DNA from 2 places in the Microlunatus sagamiharensis genome. Region 2 is predicted to be linked to the other one. Evidence: predicted binding sites of a transcription regulator. Region 2 holds the regulator's gene; the other holds the start of a gene.

What was found. The regulator LexA, encoded in region 2, represses DNA repair genes until DNA is damaged. The targets are predictions, from matches to a motif close to TCGAACANNTGTTCGA.
Region 1: a site for LexA is predicted at 11,248-11,263, ahead of BLU42_RS19050 (Rv2578c family radical SAM protein). Genes of this name have one in related genera too.

What each region holds. Positions count from the first base shown of each region.
Region 1 is NZ_LT629799.1:4,100,814-4,115,407, forward strand. It holds gene BLU42_RS18990 (metallophosphoesterase) at 1-287, opposite strand, end outside; gene BLU42_RS18995 (GatB/YqeY domain-containing protein) at 383-856, shown strand; gene BLU42_RS19000 (transglycosylase domain-containing protein) at 930-3,392, opposite strand; gene BLU42_RS19005 (WhiB family transcriptional regulator) at 3,690-3,977, shown strand; gene BLU42_RS19010 (ArsA family ATPase) at 4,420-5,613, opposite strand; gene BLU42_RS19015 (ArsA family ATPase) at 5,610-6,572, opposite strand; gene npdG (NADPH-dependent F420 reductase) at 6,569-7,225, opposite strand; gene BLU42_RS19025 (DUF4177 domain-containing protein) at 7,355-7,513, shown strand; gene BLU42_RS19030 (RidA family protein) at 7,518-8,030, shown strand; gene BLU42_RS19035 (NUDIX hydrolase) at 8,042-8,749, shown strand; gene BLU42_RS19040 (MBL fold metallo-hydrolase) at 8,760-9,587, shown strand; gene BLU42_RS19045 (S1C family serine protease) at 9,633-11,090, shown strand; gene BLU42_RS19050 (Rv2578c family radical SAM protein) at 11,272-12,270, shown strand; gene BLU42_RS19055 (Crp/Fnr family transcriptional regulator) at 12,285-12,962, opposite strand; gene nth (endonuclease III) at 13,130-13,831, shown strand; gene BLU42_RS19065 (TlpA family protein disulfide reductase) at 13,828-14,472, shown strand; gene BLU42_RS19070 (NUDIX hydrolase) at 14,469-14,594, shown strand, end outside.
Region 2 is NZ_LT629799.1:1,167,747-1,182,340, forward strand. It holds gene BLU42_RS05310 (hypothetical protein) at 25-1,560, shown strand; gene BLU42_RS05315 (antitoxin) at 1,571-1,777, opposite strand; gene miaA (tRNA (adenosine(37)-N6)-dimethylallyltransferase MiaA) at 1,842-2,768, shown strand; gene dapF (diaminopimelate epimerase) at 2,812-3,648, shown strand; gene BLU42_RS20470 (hypothetical protein) at 3,768-3,944, opposite strand; gene hflX (GTPase HflX) at 4,176-5,693, shown strand; gene BLU42_RS05335 (ATP-dependent DNA helicase) at 5,809-7,770, shown strand; gene BLU42_RS05340 (nuclear transport factor 2 family protein) at 7,889-8,248, shown strand; gene lexA (transcriptional repressor LexA) at 8,285-9,118, opposite strand; gene BLU42_RS05350 (hypothetical protein) at 9,449-9,868, shown strand; gene BLU42_RS05355 (RDD family protein) at 9,962-10,801, opposite strand; gene BLU42_RS05360 (DUF2752 domain-containing protein) at 10,896-11,351, shown strand; gene nrdR (transcriptional regulator NrdR) at 11,759-12,328, shown strand; gene BLU42_RS05370 (vitamin B12-dependent ribonucleotide reductase) at 12,586-14,594, shown strand, end outside.

The DNA.
Region 1 (14,594 bases), 1.5 Mb from region 2:
GGGTGCGCGAGGTTGTCGCCGGTATCGACGACCAGGTCGGGCTCGAGGCCCGACAGCTCGCTGAGCCAGCGCTGGCGCCGGGTGCGCGTCGGCGTCATGTGGATGTCGGAGACGTGCAGGACGCGGATGTCGCGCGCCCCCGGCGGCAGCACGGGCACGGAGAACCGGCGCAGGCGGTAGGCGTCGACCTCGTACAGGCCGGCGTACGCGAGCGTCCCGGCCCCGACCAGCCCGGCGACGCCCAGGCCCTGCAGCCCGCGGCGGGCCCATCGAGGAGGGGTCGGCACGCGCTCAGGCTACAGGTGGCGCCCGGCGGTCGAGCCGCTCCGGACGGGCGCAAACCCGTACGGCGTGCAGGCCGCCTGCTGCCAGACTGGGCCCCATGCCCGACACGACGACCCCGCTCAAGGAGCGCCTCCGCACCGACCTGACCGCCGCCATGCGCAGCCGTGACAAGCTGCGCTCCGGCACCATCCGCATGGTCCTGGCCGCCATCCAGGAGGCCGAGGTCGCCGGCAAGGAGGCTCGCGCGCTGACCGACGAGCAGGTGCTCGACGTCGTCGTGCGCGAGGCGCGCAAGCGGCGCGAGGCGCACGAGGCGTACGCCGCCGCCGACCGCCCCGAGCTCGCCGAGAAGGAGCAGGCCGAGGCCGAGGTGCTCTCCGACTACCTCCCGCAGGCGATGACGCCGGAGGAGATCGCCGCGGTCGTGACCGCGGCGGTCCAGCAGACCGGCGCCGCCGAGCTCGGCATGAAGGGCATGGGCAAGGTCATGGGCGTCGTGACGCCGCAGACCAAGGGCCGTGCCGACGGCGGCGCGGTCGCCGCCGAGGTGCGACGCCAGCTCGCCGGCTGACGCCTGGCCCCGGACGCACGAGAGGCCGGCTCCCCATGCGGGGAGCCGGCCTCTGCCGTACCAGGGGGACGGGTCAGCCGTCGCCCTTCTTCTTGTCGTCCTTCTTCTTGTCCTCGGCCTTCTTCTTCGCGTCGGCCTTCTTCTTGGCCTCCGCGGCGGCCTTGGCCCGGGCGATGGCGGGGTCCTTGCCCTTGCTCACGAGCTTGTAGACCGTGCTGAACTCCGACACCCGGGCACCGGCGCCCGGCGACCAGCCGAGGAAGGTGTACTTCGGCCGGTTGCTGTAGACGTACTGCGTGGAGACGTCGAAGCCGGCCTTCTCGAGCTTCTTCGTCGCCGCCGCGATGCTCAGGTTGCCGACGTAGGGGACCGTGACCTTCTTGCCGGTCTTGATCCGGCTCGCCGGCTCCTCGAACTTCGTGCGCGGGACCGACTTGAAGTACTGCTCCATGACGGGCTTCCAGATGTACTGCCCGGAGTCGCCCGAGCCGGAGCCCTCGAGGTAGCGACCGGTCGAGGGCACCCGGTAGCCGGTGACGCCGTGGCTGCGGAAGCCGGGCTTGCCCTTCATGAACGGCTTCTTCTGGTTGTCGATCGAGATCATCGCGACGCCGGCGATCTCCGGGGTGTAGCCCGCGAACCAGACTGCCTCAGCGCTGTCGATCGTGCCGGTCTTGCCCGCCTGGTCGCGCCCGTCGCGCACGAGGGCCCGGGTGCCGGTGCCCTTGTAGATGACCGACTTGAGGACCTTGTTGACGCCGTCCGCCACGTCCTCGTCCATGACCCGCTTGCAGTTCGCGCTGGGGGCGTCGAGCTGCTTGCCCTTCCGGTCGACGATCTTGGAGACGATGATCGGGCTGCAGTGGATGCCGCCCGAGGCGAAGGTCGCGTACGCCTCGGCCACCGACATCGGCGCCACCTCAGCGGTGCCGAGGGTGAACGACGGCTTGTCCTGGTACTCCTTGACGATGTTGATCGGCTTGGCGCCGAGCTGGTGACCGACCTTGATCCCGGTCTTCTCCGCCATCTTCGTGACACCGCACATGCCGGTGGCCAGCTCGAGCTGGACGAAGTAGGTGTTCACCGACCACTCGGCCGCCTCGGTCATGCCGATGGTCTTGCTGTGGCCGACCGAGTTCTTGACCCGCCACTTGTCGTAGACCTTGCCGCGACCGTCGCAGGTGTCGAAGGTGCGGCCGGTGAAGTCGTAGGGCGACTTGGCGTTGAACTTCTTGCTGATCGGGATGCCCTTCTCCAAGGCTGCGGCCATGGTGAAGGCCTTGAAGGTCGACCCTGCCTGGTAGCCCTGGATGCCGCCCATCTCGCTCGGGGCCGACAGGTTGAAGTAGGTCTGGCCCTTCTTCTTGTCCGAGCCCATGACCGGGCGGCTCTGGGCCGAGGCCACGATCAGGCCGGTGCCGGGCTGGATCATGTTCATGGTCGAGATCAGCGGGTCCTTGGCGCCGACGAAGGCGCTGACCTTCTTCTGCGCCAGGTCCTGCGACTTGGGGTCGATGGCGGTGTAGATCTTCAGCCCACCGCGGTCGAGCATCGTGTTCCGCTCGCGGACGTTGTCGCCGAGGCTGGGGGACTGCTCGAGCGTGCGGCGGACGTAGTCGCACAGGAACGGGTATCGCGTCCCGACGCAGCCCTGGACGATCGACTTGACCGCCTTGGTGTCGAAGCCCTGCTGCTTGGCCTTCTTGATCTCCGCCGGCGTCGCGAGCCCGAGCTCGCCCATCCGGTTGAGCACGACGTCGCGGCGGTCGAGCGCGGCCGCGCGGTTGTTCATCGGGTTGTTGGCGTCGGGGTTCTGCACGAGGCCGGCGAGCATGGCCGCCTGGCCGAGGTTCAGCTTGGAGGCCGAGGTGTTGTAGTAGTGCTTCGCCGCCGCCTCGACCCCGTACGCCCCGTCGCCGTAGTAGGCGATGTTCAGGTAGTTGGAGAGGATCTGGTCCTTGGTGAGGCGCTTCTCCAGCGCGATCGCGTAGCGCAGCTCGCGGACCTTGCGCTCCATCGTCGGCGCCTTGGCGTCCTCGACGCACTTCTTGATCTTGGCGTCCGAGGCGCCCTTGCTCTGGCACGACTCGATCTGGACCATCTTCACGTACTGCTGCGTGATGGACGACCCGCCCTGCGTGCCCACGTCGCTCGTCGAGTTGCGCACCAGCGCGCGCAGGGTGCCCTTGACGTCGAGGGCGCCGTGCTCGTAGTAGCGGTGGTCCTCGATCGCCAGCTGCGCCTGCCGCATGACCGGCGCGATCTTGTTCAGCGCGACCGGGATGCGGTTCTCGTCGTAGAAGTAGGCCAGCACCTTGCCGTCGGCCATGTAGACCGTCGAGCGGGTGGGCGGCGTCGGCGTCGCGAGCTCGGTCGGCAGGCTGTTCAGCTCGTCGGCGGCAGCCTTGCTGCCCATCCCCGCCAGCCCCGCGTACGGGACGAAGAGGCCGGCGACCAGCACGCCCGCGAGCACGCTGACGATGGCGAACATCGTCAGCGAGTAGGCGACGCTCCCGACTCGTTTAGGACTTGGCACCGCTTGAGGGTACGCGAGCAGGGTCCGCGCGGCACAACCCCGCGCGGACGACCCCCGGATCGTTGCACACCCCGCCCGGTCCGCCGCCGGCGGTCTTGCCCCGAAATCCTTCGGAGACCGACCAATCCGCGGGGCAGCGTGCCACCGAAGTCAGGGAAAGATCACGATCTCATCAGTTTCTCAGCGCGAATCCAGAAATGGTGGCGTAACGAATCCGGTGATCGTACGATTCACCAGTCGACCCACCAGGGCCGGGGATAGCCCGGGTCGGCAGCCACAACCAAGGGGAGAATCAGCATGTCTGTCATCACGCACGCCGACTGGACGATCGACGCCAAGTGCCGGGGCATGGAGGACGCCCTGTTTCCTGAGGCGTCGGAGCAGAAGCGGGTCCGCCAGCTCTGCATGGGTTGCCCGGTCCGCATGAACTGCCTCAGCGAGGCCCTCGACAACCGCATCGAGTGGGGTGTGTGGGGCGGCATGACCGAGCGCGAGCGCCGTCAGCTGCTGCGCCAGCGCCCCGACGTCTCCTCCTGGGCCGACCTCCTCATGGGTGGTCAGCGCTCGGTCGAGCGCGCAGCCTGACGCTTCTCGTCCTCGTCCCGGTGCCCGCTTCGGGTGCCGAACGGCTCGACGAGCACGCCGCTTCGCAACCATCCGCCCGGGCGCCGTCTCGTACGGCGTTCCCGTGCGGTCGGTGGTGCCCGGGCTCCCGCCAGACCCATCCACGCTCAGCGGCGTGCTCGTCGAGCCGCCCTTCAGGGTGCGGTTCGGCGTCGGCCAGCCGCGGTCGGGCTGCCCGACGTCCGTGCGCTGCCGCCTGCGGCTTCGGCCCGGAGCCGTCGGGGCGCTGACGCGCGCCAGGTCCTCCGCGCTCGGCTCCGTCAGTTGCTCCCTGCGCTTGTCGAAGGGCCCCCACGCTCAGCCGGCTGGCGACCCCTGAGCGGGACCACGACCCCTGAGCCTGTCGAAGGGCCCTACGGCTCAGCCCGGACCACGACGGCTGAGCTCGCTCGACGCGTGAGGCTCAGTCGTCCTTCTCGGCGAGGAGGGCGCCGACCTGGCGGAGGTCGGCGAGGGCGGTGACGTCGCTGGGGAGCGCCGGCACGCGGGTCTGCGGGACGGTCGGACGTGCCGTCGCGAAGCGGTCGAGCAGGACGGCCTCGGCCTCGGCCACGCGCATCAGGTCGGCGTGGCGGCGCAGGGCCTCGGCCTCGAGCCGGGTCGGGCCGGCCTCCTCGAGGTCCTCGGCGAGGGCCACGGCACGCTCGGCCGAGACGTCGAGCTCGCTGCCGTGGACGCGGTTCACGACCAGGCCCCCGAGCGGCATGCGCTCCTCGGTGAGGCGGTCGACGAAGTACGAGGCCTCCCGCAGCGCGTCGCGCTGGGCGGTCGCGACCACGAGGAACACCGTGTGCTCGGAGCTCAGCCGGGCGAACGTCTCCTCCGCCCGCTGACGGAACCCGCCGAAGATCGCCTCGCACGCGCGCACGAAGGTCTGCACGTCGGTGATGATCTGGCTGCCGAGGATCTTGTTCATCGCGTTCGAGACCAGGGTGAAGCCGACGCCCATCAGGCGTAGCGGTCCCTTGGCCGGCGCGAGCAGCAGGCGGATGAACCGCCCGTCGAGCAGCGAGCTCAGGTGCTCGGGGGCGTCGAGGAAGTCCAGCGCCGAGCGGGCCGGCGGGGTGTCGACGACGATCAGGTCCCAGGCGGGACGCCCGGCCCTCGCGTCCGCGGCGGCCTGCGCGTGGAGCTGGCCGAGCCGCTCCATGGCCATGTACTCCTGCGTCCCCGAGAAGGAGGACGAGAGCGCCTCGTAGAAGGGGTTCGCCAGGATCTGCTCGGCCTTCTCCGGGGTCGAGTGGGTGAGCACGACCTCGTCGAAGGTCCGCTTCATGTCGAGCATCATCGCGTCGAGGCTGCCGCCGGCGGAGTCGTCGACGCCGAGCACCGGGCGGGGGGTGTTGTCGAGCTCGCCGAGGCCCAGCGACTGCGCGAGCCGGCGGGCCGGGTCGATGGTCAGCACGACGACACGACGGCCGGCCTCGGCCGCGCGGACCGCGATCGCCGCGGAGGTCGTCGTCTTGCCGACGCCCCCGGAACCGCAGCAGATCAGGATCTCGATGCTGCGGTCGCCGATCAGGGTGTCGACGTCGAGGAAGGGAGCTGCAGGGGTCGGTCGGGCGCCGTGCGCGCGGCCGGGGGTCTGGGCTCTCACGCTGCCTCCAGGGCGAGCTGGTCGGTGAGCTGCTCGGCGACCGCGAACAGGGACTCGGCATCGATGCCCAGCGGGTCGAAGTCGACCTGGACGAGCGGCAGCCCGAGGCGGAGCAGGCGGTCGTGGCGGACCTGCTGCTCGAGGGTGCGTGACGCCTCGACGGCGAACTCCGCCGCGAGCGCGCGGTTGTGGGTGTCGTCCCAGCCGGGCACCGCGAGGTCGACCGAGCCCGCCGCGACGTCGGCGAGGACCGCCGGCTCGAAGGGGGAGGGGTTGACCATGTTCTCGATGATCGTGCCGACCCGGGTGCCCGAGGGCTGCAGCGCCGCGACGGCCTCCTCGGTCTCGCTCACGGGCATGTCCTCGAGCAGCGTCACCAGGTGAGTGATCGTCGTGCGCGCCCGCAGCAGCGCGGCGACGGAGTCGGCCTGCGCACGGATCGGGCCGACCTTGGCGATGCCGGAGACGGCGTCGTGGATGTTGAGGAACTGCCCGATGCGGCCGGTGGGCGGGGCGTCGAGGACGACGGCGTCGTACGCGGTCGGCAGCCCCTTCTCCCCGCGGCGGACCGCCTCGTAGACCTTGCCGGTGAGCAGCACGTCGCGCAGGCCCGGGGCGATCGAGGTGACGAAGTCGATCACGCCGAAGCGGTCGAGCGCGCGGCCGGCGAGACCCAGGTGGTAGAAGGTCTCGAGGTACTCGCGCAGCGCGTCCTCGGCGTCGATCGACAGCCCGAAGACGGTGCCGCCGGCCGGCGTACGCGTCAGGCGACGCTCCTCGTCGCCCTCCAGCGGCGGGACCCCGAAGAGCTCGGCCAGGCCCTGGCGGCCCTCGACCTCGCAGAGCAGCACCCGGCGCCCGCGGGTCGCGAGCGCGCAGGCCAGCCCTGCGGCGACCGTCGTCTTCCCCGTGCCGCCCTTGCCGCTGACGACGTGCAGCGTGTGGCGCGGCGCCGTCACGCCTCGTCCTGTGCGGGCAGGCCGGTGACCGCGATGCCCGCGTGGGTCTTGTAGCGCCGGTTGACCGCGATGAGGTTGGCGGTGAAGGCCTCGACCGTGCGCGCGAGGCGCAGCCGGCCGGCGTAGACGCCGCGGGCGCCGGGGATCGACTGCGCCAGCTCGATGACCCGGCCCACGACCTCGCGGTCCTCGCCGAGCACCAGGACGTCGCCCGGGATGTCGGTGACGTCCGGGTCGTCGAGCAGCACGGCGCTGACGTGGTGGAAGGCGGCGACGACGGTCGAGCCGGTCAGGATGCGCTGGGCCTCCTGGGCGGCGGACCCGTCGGCGACCTCGATCGGGAACGGTCCCTGCTTGTCGAAGCCGAGCGGGTTGACGCAGTCGACGACGACCTTGCCCTCCAGGGCGCCGGCCAGCGAGGTCAGCAGGTCGGCGTGGCCCTCGTGCGGCACGGCGACGACGACCACGTCGGCGTCGGTGGCGTCGGCGTTCGCGACGCCGGTGACCCGTCCCGCCCCGGCGAGGCCCGCGGCCGTCTCCTGGGCGCGGGCGGCGTCGCGGCTGCCGAGCAGGACCTCGTGGCCCGCCATGGCGAAGCGGCGGCCCAGACCGCGCCCCTGCGGGCCGGTCCCGCCGAGGATCCCGACCTTCACCGGCTCGTCCGGGCGTGCGAGCAGGCGCGGCGGGCGCGAGAGGTCATGGTCTTGATGGTAGCCAGCGGACGTATGCCGCCCGTCCGGGCGACGGGGCGGCCGGTCCACCCCGATCGCTAGGCTCCCGCCATGACCACGTGGGAGTACCTGACGGCGCCGTTGCTCGTGCACGCGACCCAGCAGATCCTGAACAACTTCGGGGCGGAGGGCTGGGAGCTCGTGCAGGTCGTCCCGGGCCCCAACCCCAACAGCCTGGTGGCGTACTTCAAGCGCCCCGTGACGGGCTGATCCCGTGACGAGTGACGCCGACCGGCCGGGCTCGCCGACCGCCAGGCTCGAGGCGCTCGGCCTGACCCTGCCGGCGGTCGCGCCGCCGGTGGCCGCGTACGTCCCGGCGGTCCGGATGGGCTCGACGGTCTGGACCAGCGGCCAGCTGCCCTTCGTCGAGGGCCGGCTGCCGGCGACCGGCGTGGTCGGTGACGGCCTGCGCTCCGCGGTCGACGCCGAGTCGGCGTACGGCTACGCCCGCACCGCGGCCCTCAACGCGCTGGCCGCGGTCGCCGAGCAGGCCGGCGGTCTCGACCAGGTCGTCCGGATCCTCAAGGTCGTCGTCTTCGTGGCGAGCGCCCCGGACTTCACCGGTCAGCCCGGCGTGGCCAACGGCGCGAGCGAGCTCTTCGGCGAGGTCTTCGGCAGCGCGCACGCGCGCAGCGCCGTCGGCGTCGTGGTGCTGCCGCTCGACTCGCCGGTCGAGGTCGAGGTCGTCGCCGAGGTCCGCACCAGCCCGGGCGTCGTCCCGGTCTGAGGACCCGCGCGGTGGGGTCGGTGCCGGCGAGGCGGTCGAGCGAGGTGCTCGACGGCTTCGCCCCGCCGGTGCCCGCGGCCGTCGCCGCGCGGGCCGAGGCGATGGCCGTCGGCAGGCGACCGGTGGAGCCGCGGCGCTCGGCCAGCGTCGTGCTGCTGCGCGACGGAGCTCGTCCGGGGATGGACCCGGCCCGCGGTGTCGAGGTCTACCTGATGCACCGGCACGAGCGGATGCCCTTCGCCCCCTCGGTCGCGGTCTTCCCCGGCGGGGGCGTCGACGCGGTCGACGTCTCGCCTTCTGCGGCGGCCGCGGACCCGGTGCTGGCCTGCGCGCTCCGCGAGACCGCGGAGGAGACGACCGTGCGGCTCGAGGCGGACGCCCTGGTGCCGTGGGCGCGCTGGGTCACGCCGGCGACCGAGCCCCGCCGCTACGACACGACCTTCTACCTCGCCGCGCTGCCCGGGGGCCAGGAGGCCCGCGACGTCTCGGGCGAGACGGTCCGCGCCGCCTGGACCCCGGTCCGGCAGGCCCTGGCCGACCGCGGGGCCGGCGACCTGGTGCTCATGCCGCCGACGTGGTCGATCCTGGCCGAGCTGACCGCCGCGCCGGACGTGGCGACGCTGCTGCGCGCGGGCGCGGGACGCCGGGTCGAGACGGTGCTGCCCCGGGTCGTGCCGCACGAGGGCGGGTGGCGGTTCGCGTACGAGGTGCTCGCATGACGGAGGTCCGATGAACACCCACCAGCGCGTCGAGCGGCTGGCGCCGGCGGTCGCCGGGGTGCTGGCGCCGAACCCGGGCCCGATGACCCTCGGCGGCACGAACACCTGGGTGCTCGGTCGCCCCGAGCCCGGCCCCGTCCTCGTCGTCGACCCCGGGCCCGACGACGAGGAGCACCTGCGCCGCGTGCTCGAGGTGGCCGGCGGGCGGGTGTCCGCGGTCCTCGTGACCCACCGGCACCTCGACCACGTGGCGGGCGCGGCGCGGTTCGCCGGGCTGGCGGGCTGCGGCGTCCGCGCCGTCGACCCGGCCTGGCGGGTCGGGGAGGACGGGCTGCCCGACGGCGCGGTGCTCGAGGTGTCGGGCGCCCGGGTCGAGGTGCTCGCCACGCCCGGTCACACCGACGACTCGGTGAGCCTGCTGCTCACCCACCAGGGGGAGGACGGCCCCGCCGGCCAGGGCGAGCAGGTCGACCTGCTGACCGGCGACACGGTGCTCGGCTTCGGCAGCACCGTCATCACGCACCCGGACGGCGACCTCGGTGCCTACCTGGCCTCGCTCGACCGCCTGCTCGACGTGGTCGCCACGCGGGCCGTCGCGCGCGTCCTGCCCGGGCACGGTCCGGTGGTCGCCGACCCTCGCGGGGTGCTGGAGGGCTACCGCCGGCACCGGCAGGAGCGCCTCGCCCAGGTCCGCGGGGCCGTGGCGGCCGGCGCGTCGAGCCCGGAGGACGTCGTGCGGGCGGTCTACCCCGAGGTGCTCGGGACGCCGCTCGAGCGCGCGGCGCTCCAGTCGGCCCGCGCCCAGCTCGACCACCTGGCCGCTCATCGCGAGCCCTAGGTCCACGCACAGCAAGCACACAGAAGCGGGGCGCACCGTAGTCGCATGACCTCGGAAGACCAGCGCGGCAGCGGCGACAGCAACCCCTCGGGCACCCCCTCCGGCTACGGCCGGTCCGAGGCGGACCAGCCCTGGTTCCCCTTCTCCTCGTCGGAGCAGGACAGCCAGGGCACGGGCGGCTACCCGCCGCCCGCGAATGGTGGCTGGGGCGGCTCGCACCCGTCGGGCTGGGACGCGCAGCAGCACGGCGCCCCGCAGGCCGCGGGTCAGCAGGGACCTCAGCAGGGCGGCCAGCGCTGGGGGAGCGCCGCGTACGGCGGCTACGGCACCACCCCGTCCTACGGGACCGGCGCGTACGGGGGCCAGCAGTACGGCGCCCAGGCCTACGCGCAGCCGGCCGCGACCACGGTGCTCGAGCGCCCGAAGCGCCGCCGCGGTGGCCTGATCGCCGCAGCCGCGCTGGCCGCGGTCGTCGGCGCCGGGGCGGGCATCGGCTCGTACGCGACGCTCGGCGGCTCGACCGGGGCGACCTCGCCGATCAGCGTGACCACGGTCCCGGCCGCCAACAGCCCGGTCCTCGACGGCACGGTGAGCGCCGCGGCGGCCAAGATCGACCCGTCGGTCGTGACCATCACGGTGCAGGCCGGCAGCAGCGGCGACATCGGCAGCGGCGTCGTGCTCGACACCGAGGGCCACATCCTCACCAACGACCACGTCGTCTCCGCGGCCGCCGGCTCGGGGCGCTCGAGCGTCACCGTCACCTTCCCCGACGGCCGTACGGCGCCCGCCACCGTGGTCGGCACCTCGGGGACGAACGACCTCGCGGTGATCAAGGTCGACGGCGTCTCGGACCTCAAGCCCGCGGTCTTCGCCAAGTCCGACTCGATCAAGGTCGGCCAGGCCGTGGTCGCCGCCGGCGCCCCCCTCGGGCTGGCGGAGTCCGTGACCAGCGGCATCGTCTCCAACACGGCGCGGCCGGTCCGTTCCGGCGACGACAACGACGCGGTCTACCTCGCCGTGCAGACCGACGCCGCGATCAACCCCGGCAACTCCGGCGGCCCGCTCGTCGACCTGAACGGCTCGGTGGTCGGCATCAACTCCTCCATCGCGAGCACGAGCTCCGGCTCGCAGGGCAGCCAGTCCGGCAACATCGGCATCGGCTTCGCCATCCCCTCCGACGTCGCCGTCCGCGTCGCCAGCGAGCTCATCGCCAACGGCAAGTCGGTGAACGCGGCCCTCGGGGTGACGGTCGGCGGTGCGGACAACGGCATCTCGACGGCCACCGGCGTCCCGCTGCAGAGCGTCACCGCGAACGGCGCGGCCGCGGCGGCCGGGCTGCGCGAGGGCGACACGGTCACCAAGGTCGACGACTTCCACACCACGACGCCGGACGGCCTCATCGCTGCGACCCGCTACTACGCGCCGGGCACGACGGTGACCGTCACCTACGTCCGCGACGGCGGCGCCCCGCAGACCGTGGACGTCAAGCTCGGCAGCGCCTAACTTCTGTCCTCGCTCCGCTCGGACGCGGCTCGCGCTCCGACCCGGCGCCTTCCTCCCTCCCTCGCAGGACGAGAAGCATGTCCTGCTCCTCCGGTCGTCCAGGCACCGGCGCGCGACCCGGCGGTGGTCATCGACCCCGTCGGGTCTGGCGTCCTATTCGAACGTGTGATCTGATAGTCGGGTGCGATGGGCTGGTCAGTCGGTGAGCGGGGTGGTCTCCGACCCCGACGCGCTGCCGGGCCTGGAGGAGATGCCCGGCCTGGTGCGCACCGTCCGGACGCCGGAGTTCGCCGGGGTCACGTTCCACGAGGTGATGGCCCGCTCGGCGCTCAACCACGTGCCGGCGAGCTCGGACAGCCCGTTCGACTGGACGGTCAACCCCTACAGGGGCTGTACGCACGCCTGCGTCTACTGCTTCGCCCGCAGGACGCACTCCTACCTCGACCTCGACACCGGCGTGGACTTCGACTCCGAGATCGTCGTCAAGGTCAACGTCGCCGAGGTCCTCGCCCGCGAGCTGGGGCGGCCCTCCTGGGGCCGCGAACCCGTCGCCCTCGGCACCAACACCGACCCCTACCAGCGGGCCGAGGGCCGCTACCGGCTGATGCCGGGGATCATCGAGGCGTTCGCGGGGTCGGGGACGCCGTTCTCGGTCCTGACCAAGGGCACCACGCTGCGCCGGGACCTGCCGCTGCTGGCCCGGGCGGGGGAGCGCGTGCCGGTGACGCTCGGCGTCTCCCTCGCCGTCCTCGACGAGGACCTCCACGCGACCCTCGAGCCGGGCACCCCGTCGCCGCGGGCGCGGCTCGAGCTGGTCCGCAGCATCCGCGCGGCCGGCCTGCCCTGCCAGGTGCTGGTCGCGCCCGTCCTGCCGCACCTGACGGACTCCGACGAGGACCTCGAGCGCGTGGTCGGCGCGGTCGCCGAGGCGGGCGCCACGTCGGCGTCGGTGATGGCGCTGCACCTGCGGCCCGGGGCCCGGGAGTGGTTCCTGCGCTGGCTCGGCCGCGAGCACCCCGAGCTGGCGGAGCCGTACGCGGAGCTCTACCGCGGCGGGTCCTACGTGCTCAAGTCGTACGCGTCCGACCTCGCCGAGCGCGTCCGGCCGGTGCTGCGGCGCCACGGCCTCGACCGGGCGACCGGCTGGCGCCGGCCCTCGCAGGTCCGCCGTACTGGTTGAACCTCCGCATGGGGCTAGCGCGCGCGGCGCTCCACGCGCTCGACGTCGAGCAGGGTGACCGAGCGCGGCTCGAGCCGGATCCAGCCGCGGGCGGCGAAGTCGGCCAGGGCTTTGTTCACCGTCTCCCGCGACGCCCCGACGAGCTGGGCCAGCTCCTCCTGGGTCAGGTCGTGGTGGACGTGCACGCCGTCGTCCTTGCGGTCGCCGAAACGGCGGGCGAGCTCGAGCAGCTGCTTGGCCACCCGCCCGGGCACGTCGGAGAAGACGAGGTCGGCGACGACGTCGTTCGCGCGGCGCAGCCGGGCGGCGAGCTGGCCGAGCAGGCTCCGTGCCACCTCGGGGTGGTCGCTGAGCCAGGCCATGAGCTCGTCGTGCTCGAGCACGCGGACCTCGGCGGCGGTCACGGCGGTCGCCGTGCTCGAGCGCGGGCCCGGGTCGAACACCGACAGCTCACCGAACATCTGGCCGGGGCCGAGCACGGCGAGCAGGTTCTCCCGGCCCGCCGAACCGCTGCGGCCGAGCTTGATCTTGCCGGCGACGACGACGTACAGCCGGTCCTCGGTCTCGCCCTCGCGGAAGAGGATCTGGCCCTTGGTCAGGCGCAGCGAGCCCATGGCCTGCTCGAGTGCCGCGGCGCTGGCCTCGTCGAGCTCCGCGAAGAGAGGAGCCTTGGTCAACACCTCGGGATCCACCGGCGCCCTCCTGTATCCCTCGTCACAGTGAACAACAACCTACCGTCGTCGCGCAGCATCGAGGAGGACGGGACCGCCCGAGGTCGGGCAGCCCCCTCACGTTAGCGGCGGATCCCCAGCCGAGGACGAGAGGTCGCAGGAACGGGACTCGGACGTAGGGTGGCGCGGTGAGCCCGAGCGACAGCCGGACCGCCCTGGTCCGCCGAGCCCGCGCCATCGACAGGACCCTCGCGGGCACCTATCCCGACGCGCACGTCGAGCTCGACTTCACCACGCCGCTCGAGCTGCTGGTGGCCACGATCCTGTCCGCGCAGAGCACGGACAAGCGGGTCAACACGATCACCCCGACGCTCTTCGCCCGCTATCCCGACGCGGCGGCGTACGCGGGCGCGGACCGCGCCGAGCTCGAGGTGCTGATCACCCCGACCGGGTTCTTCCGCGCCAAGACCGACACCCTGCTCAAGCTCGGCGCCCAGCTCGTGGAGCGCTTCGACGGCGAGGTGCCGACGACGCTGCGCGAGCTCGTGACCCTGCCGGGCGTCGGCCGCAAGACCGCGAACGTCGTGCTGGGCAACGCGTTCGGAGTCCCCGGCATCACCGTCGACACCCACTTCGGTCGGCTCTCGCGCCGCTTCGGCTGGACGAGCGACACCGACCCGGACCTCGTCGAGGCCCAGGTCGGCGCGCTCTTCCCCAAGAAGGACTGGGTCATGCTGTGCCACCACGTGATCTGGCACGGCCGCCGGCGCTGCCACGCCCGCAACCCCGCGTGCGGCGCGTGCCCGGTCGCGCGGCTCTGCCCCTCGTACGGGGAGGGCGAGACCGACCCGACCAAGGCCGCCAAGCTCGTCCGCGAGCCGCGCGGATGACGGCGCGGGCACGCGCGGCGGCGCTGGCGCTGCTCGCCGCGCTCGTGCTCGCCGGGTGCACCGAGACGCCGAGCGTGGTCCGCGGTCCCGCCGCGAGCGGCTCGGCCTCCGGCGGCGGGGCGGTGCAGGCCCCGGCCGACGCCGACCCGGCGCCGAACGTCGACCTGGCCACCGCCAAGCGCGCAGCCGGGATCCCGGACTGCCCGACGAGCGGGGCCGCGCCGGTCGAGGACGGGCTGCCCGAGGTCACCGTGGAGTGCCTGGGCGGCGGACGTCCCGTGACGCTCTCCGGGCTACGCGGCCCGATGCTGGTCAACGTCTGGGGGTCGTGGTGCGGCCCCTGCCGGGCGGAGGCCCCCTTCCTGGCGGAGGCCGGGCGCTCGAGCGCGGTCAGGGTCCTCGGCGTCGACTACCCCGACGTGCCCGAGGCCGCCGTGGAGTCCGCCGGTTCGGCCGGCTGGACCTATCCCCAGCTGTACGACGCCGACCTCGCCTTCCGCACCCGCCTCCAGGTGATGGCCCTGCCGCAGACCTTCTTCGTGCGCGAGGACGGCACGGTCGCCGGCCGGCACGCGGGCCCGTTCACCTCGTCGGCGCAGCTCGACGACCTGAGCCGTCAGTACCTGGGCGTCGCCCCGTGAGCGCCGCGTCGCAGACGGGCGCCGAGCCCGGGATGCCCGCCTGGGTCGCGCGCCTCCGCGACGAGCTGCACCGCGAGGACCGGACCTGGGTCGACGCCCTCCGGCCCGCGCAGGGTGCGCGC
Region 2 (14,594 bases):
CCCCTGGGCTGGCACCCTGCTGCCATGCCTGACGACTGGAGCTGGTTCTGGGCCGGCGAGAACGGCCGCGACAACCTGCTGCGCGACGAGCTCGAGGGCCTGCAGAGCCGTGCCTTCGAGGCGTCGCAGCAGTCCGCCCGCCTCAGCAGCCAGCTCCGCACGCTGCAGGGCTCCCTGGAGTCACGGCTGCAGGCGCTCTCCACCGCCTTCGACGCCTACGTGGAGCTGGGCGACGTGCGCGAGCAGCTTGCCGGCTACCCCGGCACGAGCGCCGTGCGGCGCGCGTCGCTCCGCGCGCTCCTCACCCTCGACGCGAGTGGCGTGCCCGACCCGCTCGCGACGGGCGAGGTCGACTACTGGCTCGTCGGCGCGACCAACGAGGTCGTCGCGCTCGCGACGGGCGCGTCCGTGCCCGCCTCGTCCGTCGGCCCGGCTGACGGCCGACCCGGCGGCACCGTGGGGAACGCCGAGCACGAGACCTTCGTCGTGGCTGCGCTCGGCTGGCTGGGGCACGGCGAGCGTGTCGCCGAGCGCGTCGCGCCGCTGCTCCTCGCCGACGGCGCCCTCGCCGCGCCGCAGGTCGTGCTGTGGCGGGCGGTGGCGCACGGCCGCTACCCGGGTGCGCTCCCCGGCGTGGAGCGGGCCTGGAGCCGCGACCTCGACCTGACCGCCGAGACGTGGCGACGCTTTGCGGCCGACACGGCGAAGGCCGTCACCCCGCTCCAGACCGTGCGCTGGATCCAGCTCCTCGTCCAGGGCGGGTGGTCACCGACCGTGGTCGCCCCGTCCGCGGCCGGCGAGCGGTCCGACGCCCGGGCGACCATCGACACCGACGACGACCGCACCGCGCTGCGCCGGGTGGTGGAGGCCCTCGTCGGCGCCGGGCTGGGTGACGAGCGGGTTCTCCTCGAGCGGGCCCGGGTGCTGCGCGCCCGGATCGAGGACCCGGGCGCGCCCGAGCCGGACGCCGAGCAGGAGCCCCCGCGCACCCCGACGACGACGCTGGTCCAGCAGGCGCTGCTCGACCCGCGGGTCGGCGCGGAGGAGCGCCGCACCCTCGTCGGCTGGGCGCGGCCGGGGCTCGACGCGGCGGTGACCGCGATCGCGGCCGAGGTGGCGGCGCAGCGCCCGGGACCGCAGGCGGTGCACACCGAGATGGGTCAGGTCATGGTCACGACCGACGGCGCCGACCCGGCCAGGCTCGCCGAGCTCGACGCCCATGCCGTCCAGAGCCGGACCAGGTCCCGCGCCGCCGTCCTGGTGCCGGCCGTCGGGGCGGGTGTCGCCCTGCTCGCCGGCCTCGCGCTGCTGCGGACCGCCGCCGCCGGGCTCGGCGTGACGCTGCTCCTCGCGGTCGTCGTCCTCGTGGTCGTGCTCCTCCGCGAGGTCGTGCGGACCCGCCGGGGCCGCGTCGAGCTCGAGGAGATCAGGGAACGGACGCGGCAGCGCGTCGAGGAGGGGCGTCAGGCCGCCGTCGCGGCTGCGGCCGAGGACCTCGCGACGAAGGCGGAGGTGGCGACGCTCGCCCGGTCGCTCACCGGGCAGGCGTCGCTGCGCTGAGCGCCGGGGCTCAGACGCCGGGCGCCTGGCCGGGCTCGGGGTCGCGGCGGGCGTAGTCGCCGAGCTTGTCCTTGGCGACGCCCGAGCCCTTGTCGATCTGCTCGCTGTGCTTGCCGCCGGTGCGGCGGTCGGCCTCGTCGGCCACCTTGTCCACGACGGTGTCGATCTTGTCGGCGTGCTGGTGGAGCGCCTCGCGCGCCTTGTCGAAGATGCCCATGCAGGAAGGGTAGTGGGGCACCTCGGACGGCCGCGCCGCCCGGCAGACTGTCGGGGTGACGGTCGTGCTCGTCGGTCCCACCGCCTCCGGCAAGTCCGGGCTGGCGGTGGCGCTGGCCCGCGCGTACGCGGCCGCGGGCCGGCCCGCCGAGGTCGTCAACGCCGACTCGATGCTGGTGTACCGGGGCATGGACGTCGGCACCGCCAAGCCCTCGGCGCTCGAGCGGGCCGGGGTCGTGCACCACCTGGTCGACGTGCTGGACGTGACCGAGACGGCGACGGTGGCGCAGTTCCAGGCCCTGGCCCGGGCCGCGGTGGCCGACTGCCTGGCCCGGGGTGTCGTGCCCGTCCTCGTCGGCGGCTCCGCGCTCTACGTCCGTGCGGTCGTGGACGCCTTCGAGTTCCCCGGCACCGACCCGGTCGTGCGGGGGCGCCTGGAGCGCGAGCTCGAGGAGCTGGGCCCCGAGGCCCTGCACGCCCGGCTCGCCGAGCGCGACCCCGCGGCGGCGAGCCGGATCGAGCGCGCCAACGGGCGCCGGGTCGTCCGGGCCCTCGAGGTCGTCGAGCTGACCGGCCGCCCGTACGCCGCCGAGCTCCCCGAGCGCCGCTACGCGCTGCCCGACGTCGTGCAGATCGGCCTGGACGTGCCCCGGCCCGTGCTCGACGAGCGCATCCGCGCCCGCGTCGACGCCATGTGGGCGGCCGGCCTGGTGGACGAGGTCCGCCGGCTCGCCGACCACGGGCTCCGCGACGGCGTCACCGCCTCCCGTGCGCTCGGCTACCGCCAGGTCCTGGCCTTCCTCGACGGCGAGACCGACGAGGCGTCGGCGCGGGAGGCGACCGTGGTCGGCACCCGGCGCTTCGCGCGGCGCCAGGACTCGTGGTTCCGCAAGGACGAGCGCATCACCTGGCTGGCCCACGACCGCCCCGACCTCGTCGAGGCGGCGCTGGTGCTGGCCGGACCCGAGGGGAGGGGCCGGCCCGCCGCATGAGCGCGGACCTGTTCGCCGTTGCCCGCGGTGGGATCATCGGGCGGTGCGGCGATGGCGGTTCAGCAAGGGTCACGGGACGCAGAACGACTTCGTCGTCCTGCTCGACCGGGAGAACGTCCTCGACCCCTCCGACGAGGACGTGCGCTGGCTCTGCGACCGGCGGGCCGGGATCGGCGGAGACGGGCTGCTGCGGGCGGTGATGGCGCGCCACGTCCCGGAGTGGGACGGCGACCCCGGCCTGTGGTTCATGGACTACCGCAACGCCGACGGCTCGGTCGCGCAGATGTGCGGGAACGGCGTGCGCGTCTTCGTCCGCTACCTGCTCGACCAGGGTCTGGCGACCGGCCCGACCGTCGACGTCGCCACGCGGGCCGGGCTCAAGCCGGCGACCGCGCTGCCCGACGGGCGGGTCCGGGTGGGCATGGGCCGGGTCGCCGTGGCGCCGGGGACGGTCCGTGTCACCACGGCCGGCGGGTCCGCGTACGACGCCACGTCGGTCGACGTGGGCAACCCGCACGCGGTCAGCGTCGTGACGGGTGTCGGTTCGCTGGACCTGACCCGCGAGCCGCGCTGGGAACCGGCCGAGGCCTTCGGCGAGGGCGTGAACCTGGAGTTCGTCGAGCCGCTGGGCGAGCGCCACGTCGCGATGCGCGTGCACGAGCGCGGCGTGGGGGAGACCCGCTCCTGCGGGACGGGGACGGTGGCCGCGGCCGCCGCAGCGCGGGCGCTCGGCGTCGGCGGCGCGAGCGGCGGGGACGGCGTGTGGACCGTGGACGTGCCCGGCGGGCGCGTGGAGGTCGAGCTCGTGGGCGACGAGGCCCACCTGACCGGACCGGCGGTGCTCGTCGCCCACGGCGAGGTCACGCTGCCGCCCCGCTAGGAGCCGAGGAGCGCTCCCCGAGCTCGTCGGACACGGCCGCCGGATCGTGTCGAGGAACCGTCACGAGGCCGGCGTCCTCCGAGCCAGGACGGTCGTCCGGACCCGGAGGAGAGGGCGGCTCAGCGCCCCGCGTACGGGTGGAGCCCCGGGTGGCGCGGGTCGAAGGCGAGCGCGCGGCGGACGCGGTCCCACACGGGCGGGAGCTCGTCGCGGTAGACGACGGCGACCGAGGTCAGCGGGATGCCGAGGCAGACGGCGCCCAGGACGCTCAGGAGGACGGTGGCGAGGGTGGTCATCGGTGGTCGCTTCCGCTGGAGGTTCAGGATGCTGACAACGATGTCAGGACCAAGCGTAGCAACCGCACCGCCACCGGTCACGCGATGCTGCTGGGATGGGTGCGTGGCCCGCGAGGGGACCAGCCGCGGCGGAGGTTCGTGCCGGAGCTCCGGTCCCGCGCCGACGAGGCTGTGGACAACCCGCCAAACCAGGTGCTCGCGCTTGAGCACCGTGAGACCCTGGGCAGCACGATGAGTCTTCCTCGACCCGACGCCGGTGCGCTCCACGAGACGCAGGAACCCCACGACGACGAGCTGCTCGTCGAGACCCTCCGACGGCCGCGGCCCGCCGGACCCGCGCCCGAGGACGTCGACGGCGACCAGCTGGACCGGGCCGACCGCCAGTCGCTGCGCCGCGTGGGCAGCATGTCCACCGAGCTCTCCGACATCAGCGAGGTCGAGTACCGCCAGCTCCTGCTCGAGCGGGTGGTGCTGGTGAGCGTGTGGACGACCGGCAGCCAGGTCGACGCCGACAACTCCCTCGCCGAGCTCAAGCTGCTGGCCGAGACCGCCGGCTCGCAGGTGCTCGACGGCCTGGTGCAGCGCCGGCCCGTGCCGGACCCCGCCACCTACATCGGCTCCGGCAAGGTCGCCGAGCTCCGCGACGTCGTCGTCTCCAGCGGCGCCGACACCGTCATCTGCGACGGCGAGCTCAGCCCGGCCCAGCTGCGCAACCTGGAGGACCGGGTCAAGGTCAAGGTCATCGACCGGACCGCCCTGATCCTCGACATCTTCGCCCAGCACGCCAAGAGCGCGGAGGGCAAGGCCCAGGTCGAGCTGGCCCAGCTGAACTACCTCAAGCAGCGCCTGCGCGGCTGGGGCGGCAACCTCTCGCGCCAGGCCGGTGGCCGGGCGGCCGGCGGCGCGGGCATCGGTGGTCGCGGACCCGGTGAGACCAAGCTCGAGACCGACCGCCGCCGCATCAACAGCCGGATCGCGCGGCTCCGCGGAGCGCTGCGCGAGATGGACGGCACCCGCGAGACCAAGCGGGCCGAGCGCAAGCGCAACCAGATCCCGTCCGTGGCGATCGTCGGCTACACCAACGCCGGCAAGTCCAGCCTGCTCAACCGGCTCACCGGGGCGGGCGTGCTGGTCGAGGACGCGCTGTTCGCGACCCTCGACCCGACGGTGCGCCGCTCCGCCACCGCCGACGGCCGCGTCTTCACGCTCACCGACACCGTCGGGTTCGTCCGGCACCTGCCCCACGACCTCGTCGAGGCATTCGCGTCCACGCTCGAGGAGTCGGCCCAGGCCGACCTCCTGCTGCACGTGGTCGACGGCTCCGACCCCGACCCGGAGGGCCAGATCCGCGCGGTCCACGACGTCCTCGCCGAGATCGGGGCCGGCAAGGTCTCCGAGCTGATCGTGATCAACAAGGCCGACACCGCCGGCCCCGACGCGATCGCGGCCCTGCGTGCGCGCTACCGCGACGCGGTCGTCGTCTCGGCCCGCACGGGTGCCGGCATCGCCGACCTGCAGCGCACCGTGGAGGCGCGGCTGCCGCGGCCCGAGGTCGAGGTCCGGGCGATGGTGCCGTACGGGCGTGGCGACCTGCTCAACCGGATCCACCAGGAGGGTGAGCTCCTCACCACCGAGCACACGGGCGACGGCACGCTGGTCGTGGCGCGGGTGCACGGTGACCTGGCCGGCGAGCTGGCCGAGTACGAGCGGGGACGTCCCGCGCTGGACGCGACCGTCCGCGGTGGCTGAGCAGACCCTCGCCCCGCCGCGGGGAGCGAAGGACGGCTCGGCGCCCGGCCACCGGCGGGTCCTCGACGACGCGGTCGCCGGTATCGGCGGGGCCGACCGTCCGGGGCAGCACGCGATGGCCGACGCCGTCGCCCTCGCGCTCGAGGACCGGCGCCACCTGCTCGTGCAGGCGGGCACGGGGACCGGCAAGTCGCTCGGCTACCTCGCACCGTCGCTGGTCTGGCTGACCGAGCACCCCGGGGAACGCGTGGTCGTCGCGACGGCGACGCTGGCCCTGCAGGCGCAGCTGGCCAAGTCCGACATCCCCGCTGCGCTCGACGCGGTCCAGCGGGTGACCGGGCGGCGTCCCGACTTCTCGGTCCTCAAGGGCCGCAGCAACTACGCCTGCCTGCTGCGCGTGCGGGACGGGGGCGTCACCGAGCAGGGGACACTCATCTCGGCCGACGACCTGGCGGCCACCGCCCGGTCCAGCGCGTCGCCGGAGTCCGCGCTCGGCACCGAGGTGCTCGCGCTGCGGGAGTGGGCCGAGGACCAGGCGGCGACGGGCGGGGTCGCCGACCGCGACGACGCCCCCGCGCACAGCGACCGGGCCTGGCACCAGGTCTCGGTGCCGGTGCGCGAGTGCCTCGGTGCCCAGCGCTGCCCGTACGGGGACTCCTGCCTGGTGGAGAAGTCGCGCGACCAGGCCCGTTCCGCCGGGCTCGTGGTGACCAATCACGCCCTGCTGGCCATCGACGCCATGCACGGCGGTACGGCACTCCCCGAGCACCGCGCCGTCGTCGTCGACGAGGCGCACGAGCTCGTCGCCCGGGTGACGGGGGCCGCGTCGGCGGAGCTGAGCCCGCAGCAGGTCGAGCGGGTCGGCAAGCGCGCCGTGACCTTCCTGTCCGACGACGTCGCGCTCGACCTGCTCGAGTCCGCCGACGAGCTGCGGACCGCGCTGGACGAGATGCCGCTGGAGCGGGTGGAGGACCCGGCGTCGCCCTTCGTGGTCGCGGCGCAGCGGGTCCGCTCCGCCGCCCGGGCCGCCGTGTCCGCGCTGACCGGCAGCGCCGGTGGGGAGAAGCCGAGCCCGGAGCAGCGGCAGGCCGCCGCTGCGGTCGGCGAGGTGCTCGACGTGGCCGAGCGGATGGCCGGGCTGTCGCCGTACGACGTCGTCTGGGTCACCGAGCGGGAGCGGTCGGGCCGCGAGGCGCACGTCGCGCCGCTGTCGGTCGCCGGCCTAATGCGCTCGTCCGTGTTCGGCGAGCGCACGATCGTCCTCACCTCCGCGACGCTCAAGCTCGGCGACGACTTCGGCCCCTCGGCCGCCGCGCTCGGGCTGCGGGCGCGCGACCGGGACGACTCGGGCGAGGCGTACGTCCCGAGCGGCGTCGAGGGCGCCTCGGCCGACGATCCGCCGGTCCCGTGGCGGGCGCTCGACGTCGGGTCGCCGTTCGACTACCGGCGCCAGGGCATCCGCTACGTGGCCCGGGCGCTGCCGACCCCCGGTCGCGACGGCATGAGCAAGGAGGTGCTCGACGAGATCGCCGAGCTCGTCTGGGCGGCGGGCGGGCGCACCCTCGGGCTCTTCTCCAGCCGGCGCGCGGCCGAGGCGGCCGCCGTGCACGTGCGCAAGCAGCTGCCCAAGCTGACGATCCTCTGCCAGGGCGACGCCCAGCTGTCCGAGCTGACGCGGCGCTTCACCAGCGAGCCGACGACCAGCCTCTTCGGCACCCTGTCGCTGTGGCAGGGCGTCGACGTCCCCGGGGCGACGTGCCAGCTGGTGATCATCGACCGGATCCCGTTCCCGCGACCCGACGAGCCGCTCACGCTGGCACGGCAGAAGGCCGTCGCCGACGCCGGCGGCAACGGGTTCATGAGCGTGGCCGCCACCCACGCGGCGCTCCTGCTGGCGCAGGGCTCCGGGCGGCTCGTGCGCCGCAGCAGCGACCGGGGTGTCGTGGCCGTGCTCGACCCGCGCCTGGTGACGGCGCGCTACGGGTCCTTCCTGCGCGCCTCGATGCCGGACATGTGGGAGACGTCCGACCGCGAGACGGTGATCGGCGCACTGCGCCGGCTGGCCGAGGAGGCGTAGGGCCCGTCGGGCCGTCCGATCCCGGGTGGGAGGGTGGCACCCTGCCGATGAGGGCTCACGGGCGCGGCCTCCGGTGCCGCCTCAGCTCGTCCTCGCCCGAGACGCAGGAGGATGCCCGATGGACGACCAGACGCTGGAGCTGCTGCACGCCAACCTGGCGGAGGTGTTCGGGGAGCGCGACGCCGACGCCCGGCGGGAGGCGGCCCGCCGCACCTACACCGCCGACGTCACCTTCACCGACGCCGAGGGGACCGTGCACGGCTGGGAGGCCGTCGCCACCAAGGCGGGTGCCCTGCAGGACGGACTGCCACCCGGAGCCGCGTTCGCCGAGGAGGGGCCGGTCTACGCCGGAGCGGGACGCGCGGCGCTCGCCTGGCGCCTCGGTCCGGCGGACGGTGAGCCGCTCGTGCGTGGGATCGACATCGTCACGATCGTGGACGGACGCATCAGCGAGCTGCTCACCCTGCTCGTCGGCTGATCCCGTCCGCCACGCTCCGCGTCGGAAGGGACCCGCTCAGAGCCGGCGCAGGACGGCGACGACCTTGCCCAGGATCGTGGCGTGGTTGCCGTCGATCGGGTCGTAGGCCGGGTTGTGCGGCATCAGCCACACCTGGCCCGGCTGGCGCTTGAAGGTCTTCACGGTGGCCTCGTTGTCGAGCAGGGCGGCGACGATGTCGCCGTTGTCGGCGTTCGGCTGCTGCCGGACGACCACCCAGTCGCCGTCGCAGATCGCGGCGTCGATCATCGAGTCGCCGCGGACCTCGAGGGTGAACATGGTGCCCTCGCCCACGAGCTGGCGCGGCAGGGCGAACACGTCCTCGACGCGCTCCTCGGCGAGGATCGGCCCGCCGGCCGCGATGCGGCCGAGCACCGGGACGTGGACGGGCTCGGGGAAGGCGTTCACGCCCGAGTCGTCGACCTCGACCAGGCGGGGCCTCACCAGCTCGACGGGGGCGACGCGCACCGGCTCGGGGGCACGACGGTCCTCGCCGGGGAGGAGCACCTCGAGCGCGCGCGGCCGGTTCGGGTCGCGACGCAGGAAGCCCTTCTGCTCCAGCGCCTTCAGCTGGTGGGACACGCTCGAGGAGCTGGCCAGGCCGACCGCCTCGCCCATCTCGCGGATGCTCGGCGGGTAGCCGCGCGACTCGACCGTGTCGCGGATGACCTCGAGGATGCGGCGCTGGCGCGGGGTGAGGCCCGAGCTGTCCGCGGGACCGTCGGGCAGCGAGCTCACCGACGCCGACTCGCCCAGCTGCGCCGCGACCTCGGCCTTGGTCGGACGCCCCCGCCGACGGGCGGGTCGGCCGGTGTCGCTCGTGGGGCTGTCCGGCGTGTCGTCGTGTGCCATGGACGGCACTGTAGGAAAGACGCCGAGCACATTCAAACACCTGTTCGAGCGTGTCGCCCGCGTGTCGTGGCGGAGAGCGCTCGCCCTGGGGCCACCCGTGCCGTGTGGTGGTGCGCGAGCCCGTACGCCGCCCGTCGACGGTGCGCCTGCGAGAGGTGCGCACCTCCAGCCGCGTTTTTGTCAGACCCCCCTGGTGGACTCCGGAGCATGAAGTTCTCGAACACCGCTTCGAATGTGCTTGCGCCGCGACCCGGGGTGCGATACACATCGAACACGCGTTCGATCGAACGGACGTTCGACCGTACGCCCTACACGTTGAGGAGCACCGTCATGAGTGTCGCACTCGCCGAGCCCGTCGCCCCCGCTGTCGTCGAGCGGCCCCGCGCCCTCCGGCTGGTTCCCGCGGGGCCCGGGGTCGAGCCCGCGGCCGCCCCGACCCGCACCCGGCCCCGCCGGTCGGGCCCGGGTGTCGGACCGGCCGCTCGGCCGCGCCGGCTGCGCTTCACCGCGCCGCCCGCCGCGCGGACCCAGGCGTGCCGGGTGGCCGCACCCGTCGCGGTCCCGGCTGCCGCTCCCGCGTCTGCGCCGAGCTGGCGGCTCACCGAGCGCGGCGTGGCCGTCGTGCTCGCCGTCGCCGCCGCTCTCGTGGTCGCCAGCGTCGTGGTCGTGGGGCTCACCGCGCTCCGCGTCACGAGCGACGGCTACCGCGCCTCGCACGCGTCCGACGCCGTCGTCGTCGCGCAGGGCTGAGCCTGAGCGGACGCCTGTCGGTCGACGCTGTGCGTCGGGCGGATGCTCGTCGTCGGTCCTGAGCTCCTGGTCGCGAGCTGGAGGACCCGTTGGTCACGACCACCCGACGGGTCGCTCGTCCACCGTGCGGACGACGACCGTCTCGATGATCTTGTCGGCGAACGTCTGCCGCTCCTCGTCCCACAGCGGCCAGAGGTAGCCGATCCACGCGAAGCCGTCGAGCACGTGGAGCAGGTCGCGCAGGAACGCGTTGAGGGTACCGACGGGGCGGCCGTCGACCTGGCTCAGGAGGCGGGTGCCGGTCAGCCGGCGACCGAGCGACTGGCCCGTCCGGCCGCCGCAGATCCAGCGGTTCCAGAGGTTCCACCCGATCGCGACCAGGTTCAGCGCGAGGCCGCCGACCAGCAGGCCCCAGCGGGGCTCGGCGTCCACGTCGCCCCGCAGCAGGCCGGCGTACAGCGGGAGGTAGGCGAGCAGCTGCAGGACCAGCGCGACGTACGCGGGCGCGTGGTCGACGAGGTCGCCGAGGACCCGGCTGCCCCAGCGCGCGTACTGGTCACGGCGCCATCGCGGTCGGGGCCGAGCGTGCGCCGGCCAGCCGGGGAGGGGTGCCGGCCAGCCCGGGACCGGACCGGGCGGCGCCGACCATCCGACGTCCGGCGGTCCCGTCCATCCCGGCGGCAGGGGAGCGGGCGGCGTCCAGGGCGCCGGGCCGGGCGTCCACGGAGCCCACGAGGGGGAGGCACCGGGAGCGGGCGGACGAGCCGAGGGCGCGGGTGCTCCGGGCACGCCGAACCGGGTCACCCGGCCGTAGACGGGGCCGGAGGGCTGGCTCGGACCGCCTCCCGCGGCGGACGCCGGGTCGGGCGCGGGGGCAGGTGGCACGTCCGGCCCCGACGGCTCCTGCTGGTCGCGACCGGTCTGCTCGCCCACGTGCCCTCCTGCTCGAGCGCCCCGGCCTCGAGGCGCAGCCCAGGTTAAGGCGCGTCCGGTCCGCGCGGACCGCACGCGAGGCAGAATGTCGGGCATGGCGACGAGGGTGGCGGGCTCGAGGACTCCGACGGCCCACGGCGACGGTGCAGCCGCCGCGTTCTCCCCGCGCACGGCGCTGCGCCCGCTCGTCGGGTTCTTCGCGACCGGGCTCGGCCTCAGCGCCCTCTACGCCACGACGGGCATCGGCGTCAGCTGCCCGTTCCGCGTCGTCACCGGCTGGGACTGCCCCCTGTGCGGCGGCACCCGGATGGGCAGTGCCCTGCTCCACGGCGACGTCGCGACCGCCTTCGCCTTCAACCCGCTCGCGCTGGTGCTGATCGCCGTGCTGGGCGTGATCGGGCTCTGCTGGGTGGTCGAGGCCCTCGGCGGTCCGGCGGTGCGGCTCCCCGCAGCGGTGCGGCAGCGCTGGCGGCGCACCACGCCCACGCAGCGCCTGGTCGCGTTCTTCGCGGTGGGTGTCGCCTACACCCTCGTGCGCAACCTGACCTGACCCACGGCCGGTCATCCGGCTCTCTCCCGCAGCAGCGGCCTGCGGCCTCAGGGCGGTCCACGCCGGCGTCGTCCACGCCGCGTCGTCCACGCCTGGACCGTCCACGCCTGCACCGTCCGTGCCTGGGTCCCGTCGGCCCGGCAGGTGCGCCCCCGCCCTCGTCGCGCCGCGTCCCGGCGGCTGCCCCGGCGTGTCCTGCGACGCGACGCGCGAAAGTGTCAGTCCTCTTGCACATAGTGGGTCCCGGTCGTAAGGTCACTACATCTAGTGGTTACACCGCTGTAGTTCATCCACAACTAGTGGTCGGTTACCCACACAAGTCCACAGCACGGTCCACACGTCCTCCCCAGGGTTGTCCCCAGGGGCCGACGGTCAAACGGTGCGGAACGGGTCGAGAGGAGCCGCAGGTGCACTGCCCGTACTGCCGTCACGGCGACTCCAAGGTGCTCGACTCGCGCACCGCCGAGGACGGCGGCAGCATCCGCCGCCGCCGCCAGTGCCCGGTCTGCGAGCGTCGTTTCACCACCGTCGAGCAGATGCAGCTCGTGGTGGTCAAGCGCAGCGGCGTGGTCGAGCCGTTCAGCCGCGACAAGGCGGTGTCCGGGGTGCGCAAGGCCTGCAAGGGCCGCCCGGTCACGGAGACCCAGCTCGCCCGGCTCGGCCAGCTGGTCGAGGACTCGCTGCGGGCCTGCGGCCAGCCCGAGATCCCCGCGGACGAGGTCGGTGTGGCGATCCTCGGTCCCCTCCGCGAGCTCGACCAGGTGGCCTACCTGCGCTTCGCGAGCGTCTACCGGCAGTTCCGCTCGGTCGACGACTTCGAGTCCGAGATCGCGCTGCTGCGCGCCGAGGGGGAGCCGGCGGGCATCGAGCCGCTCATCCCCGACCCGCTGCTCGACTCCAAGGTCGCGAGCTTCACCCCGCACCGCCTGACCCCGCGCCGCCGCCCCGCCGGTGGCGGGGGTCAGCCCCCGCCCTGAGGGGCGCCCCGACTCCGGGGCCGGGAGCGCATTGCTGGGGAAGGCAGCGCGCTCTCGGCCCCGGTCCCAGCCCGACGTACGCACCGCCAGCACCCCCGAGCGGCGGGGCAGCGTCAACCAGCACGACCGGTCCTGACGGGTCGGAGCACCACCCCGGGCCCAAGGGCCCGGACCCGCACCAGAGCACGACCCGGGGACTACCAGCCCAGCGCAGACCGTTCTACGAGGGACGGCGTGCACGTCAGGAAGAAGGACAGATGACCGAGACCACCCGTGCGGCCAACGGCCGCGGCGACACCGCGAAGAGCACCGCGAAGAACGGCCGCAAGAGCGCCGGGCTCGTGCTCGAGCGCGTGTTCAGCAGCGGCGTGCACCCGTACGACGAGGTCACCTGGGAGCGTCGTGACGTCGTCCAGACCAACTGGAAGACCGGCGAGACCGTCTTCGAGCAGCACGGCGTGGAGTTCCCGGACTTCTGGAGCGTCAACGCCTCCACGATCGTCACCACCAAGTACTTCCGCGGCGCCCTCGGCAGCCCGGTGCGCGAGCAGGGGCTCAAGCAGCTCATCGACCGCGTCGTGCACACCTACCGCAAGGCCGGCGAGGACTACGGCTACTTCGCCGACGCGGCCTCCGCCGAGGTCTTCGAGCACGAGCTGACCTGGCTCCTGCTCCACCAGCACTTCTCCTTCAACTCGCCGGTGTGGTTCAACGTCGGGACGCAGTCGCCGCAGCAGGTCAGCGCCTGCTTCATCCTCTCCGTCGACGACTCGATGGACTCGATCCTGAACTGGTACCGCGAGGAGGGCTTCATCTTCAAGGGCGGCTCCGGTGCCGGCCTCAACCTCTCGCGCATCCGCTCCAGCAAGGAGCTGCTGACCTCCGGCGGCACCGCGTCGGGCCCGGTCTCCTTCATGCGCGGCGCGGACGCCAGCGCGGGGACGATCAAGTCGGGCGGCGCCACGCGTCGCGCGGCCAAGATGGTCGTGCTCGACGTCGACCACCCCGACATCGAGGAGTTCGTCGAGACCAAGGCGCGCGAGGAGGACAAGATCCGCGCGCTGCGCGACGCCGGCTTCGACATGGACCTGGGCGGCAAGGACATCACGTCCGTGCAGTACCAGAACGCGAACAACTCCGTCCGCGTGAACGACGAGTTCATGCGTGCGGTCGAGCAGGGCACCGACTTCGGGCTGCGCTCGCGCACCACCGGCGAGGTCATCGAGACCGTCGACGCCCGCGACCTGTGGAGCAAGATCGCCCTCGCGGCGTGGCAGTGCGCCGACCCGGGCATCCAGTACGACGACACGATCAACGACTGGCACACCAACCCGGAGTCGGGCCGCATCAACGCGTCCAACCCGTGCTCGGAGTACATGAGCCTGGACAACAGCTCGTGCAACCTGGCCAGCCTCAACCTGCTCAAGTTCCTCCGCGACGACGACACCTTCGACGCCGAGCGCTTCGAGAAGGCCGTCGAGCTGATCATCACCGCGATGGACATCTCGATCTGCTTCGCCGACTTCCCGACCGAGTCGATCGGGCGCACCACCCGCGACTACCGCCAGCTGGGCATCGGCTACGCCAACCTCGGCGCGCTGCTGATGGCCACGGGCCACGGCTACGACTCCGACGGCGGCCGCGCGCTCGCCGGCGCCATCACCTCGCTGATGACGGGCGTCTCCTACCGCCGCTCGGCCGAGCTGGCCGGGATCGTCGGCCCGTACGCCGGCTTCGCCCGCAACGCCGACGCGCACCGCCGGGTCATGCGCAAGCACCAGGCCGCCGACGACTCGCTGCGCGACGTCGACGCCATGGGCTCCTCGATCCACGCCCGGGCCACCAAGGCGTGGGACGGCGTGATCAAGACCGGCGAGGCCAACGGCTTCCGCAACGCACAGGCCTCGGTCCTCGCGCCCACCGGGACCATCGGCTTCATGATGGACTGCGACACGACCGGCATCGAGCCGGACTTCTCGCTGGTCAAGTTCAAGAAGCTCGTCGGCGGCGGCTCGATGCAGATCGTCAACCAGACGATCCCGCGCGCTCTCGCCAAGCTCGGCTACGCCGACGAGACCGTCGAGGCGATCGTCGAGTACATCGCCGAGAACGGCCACGTCGTCGACGCCCCCGGCCTCAAGCCGGAGCACTACGAGGTCTTCGACACCGCCATGGGCCGCCGGGCCATCAAGCCGATGGGCCACGTGCGGATGATGGCGGCCGCGCAGCCGTTCCTGTCCGGCGCCATCTCCAAGACGGTCAACCT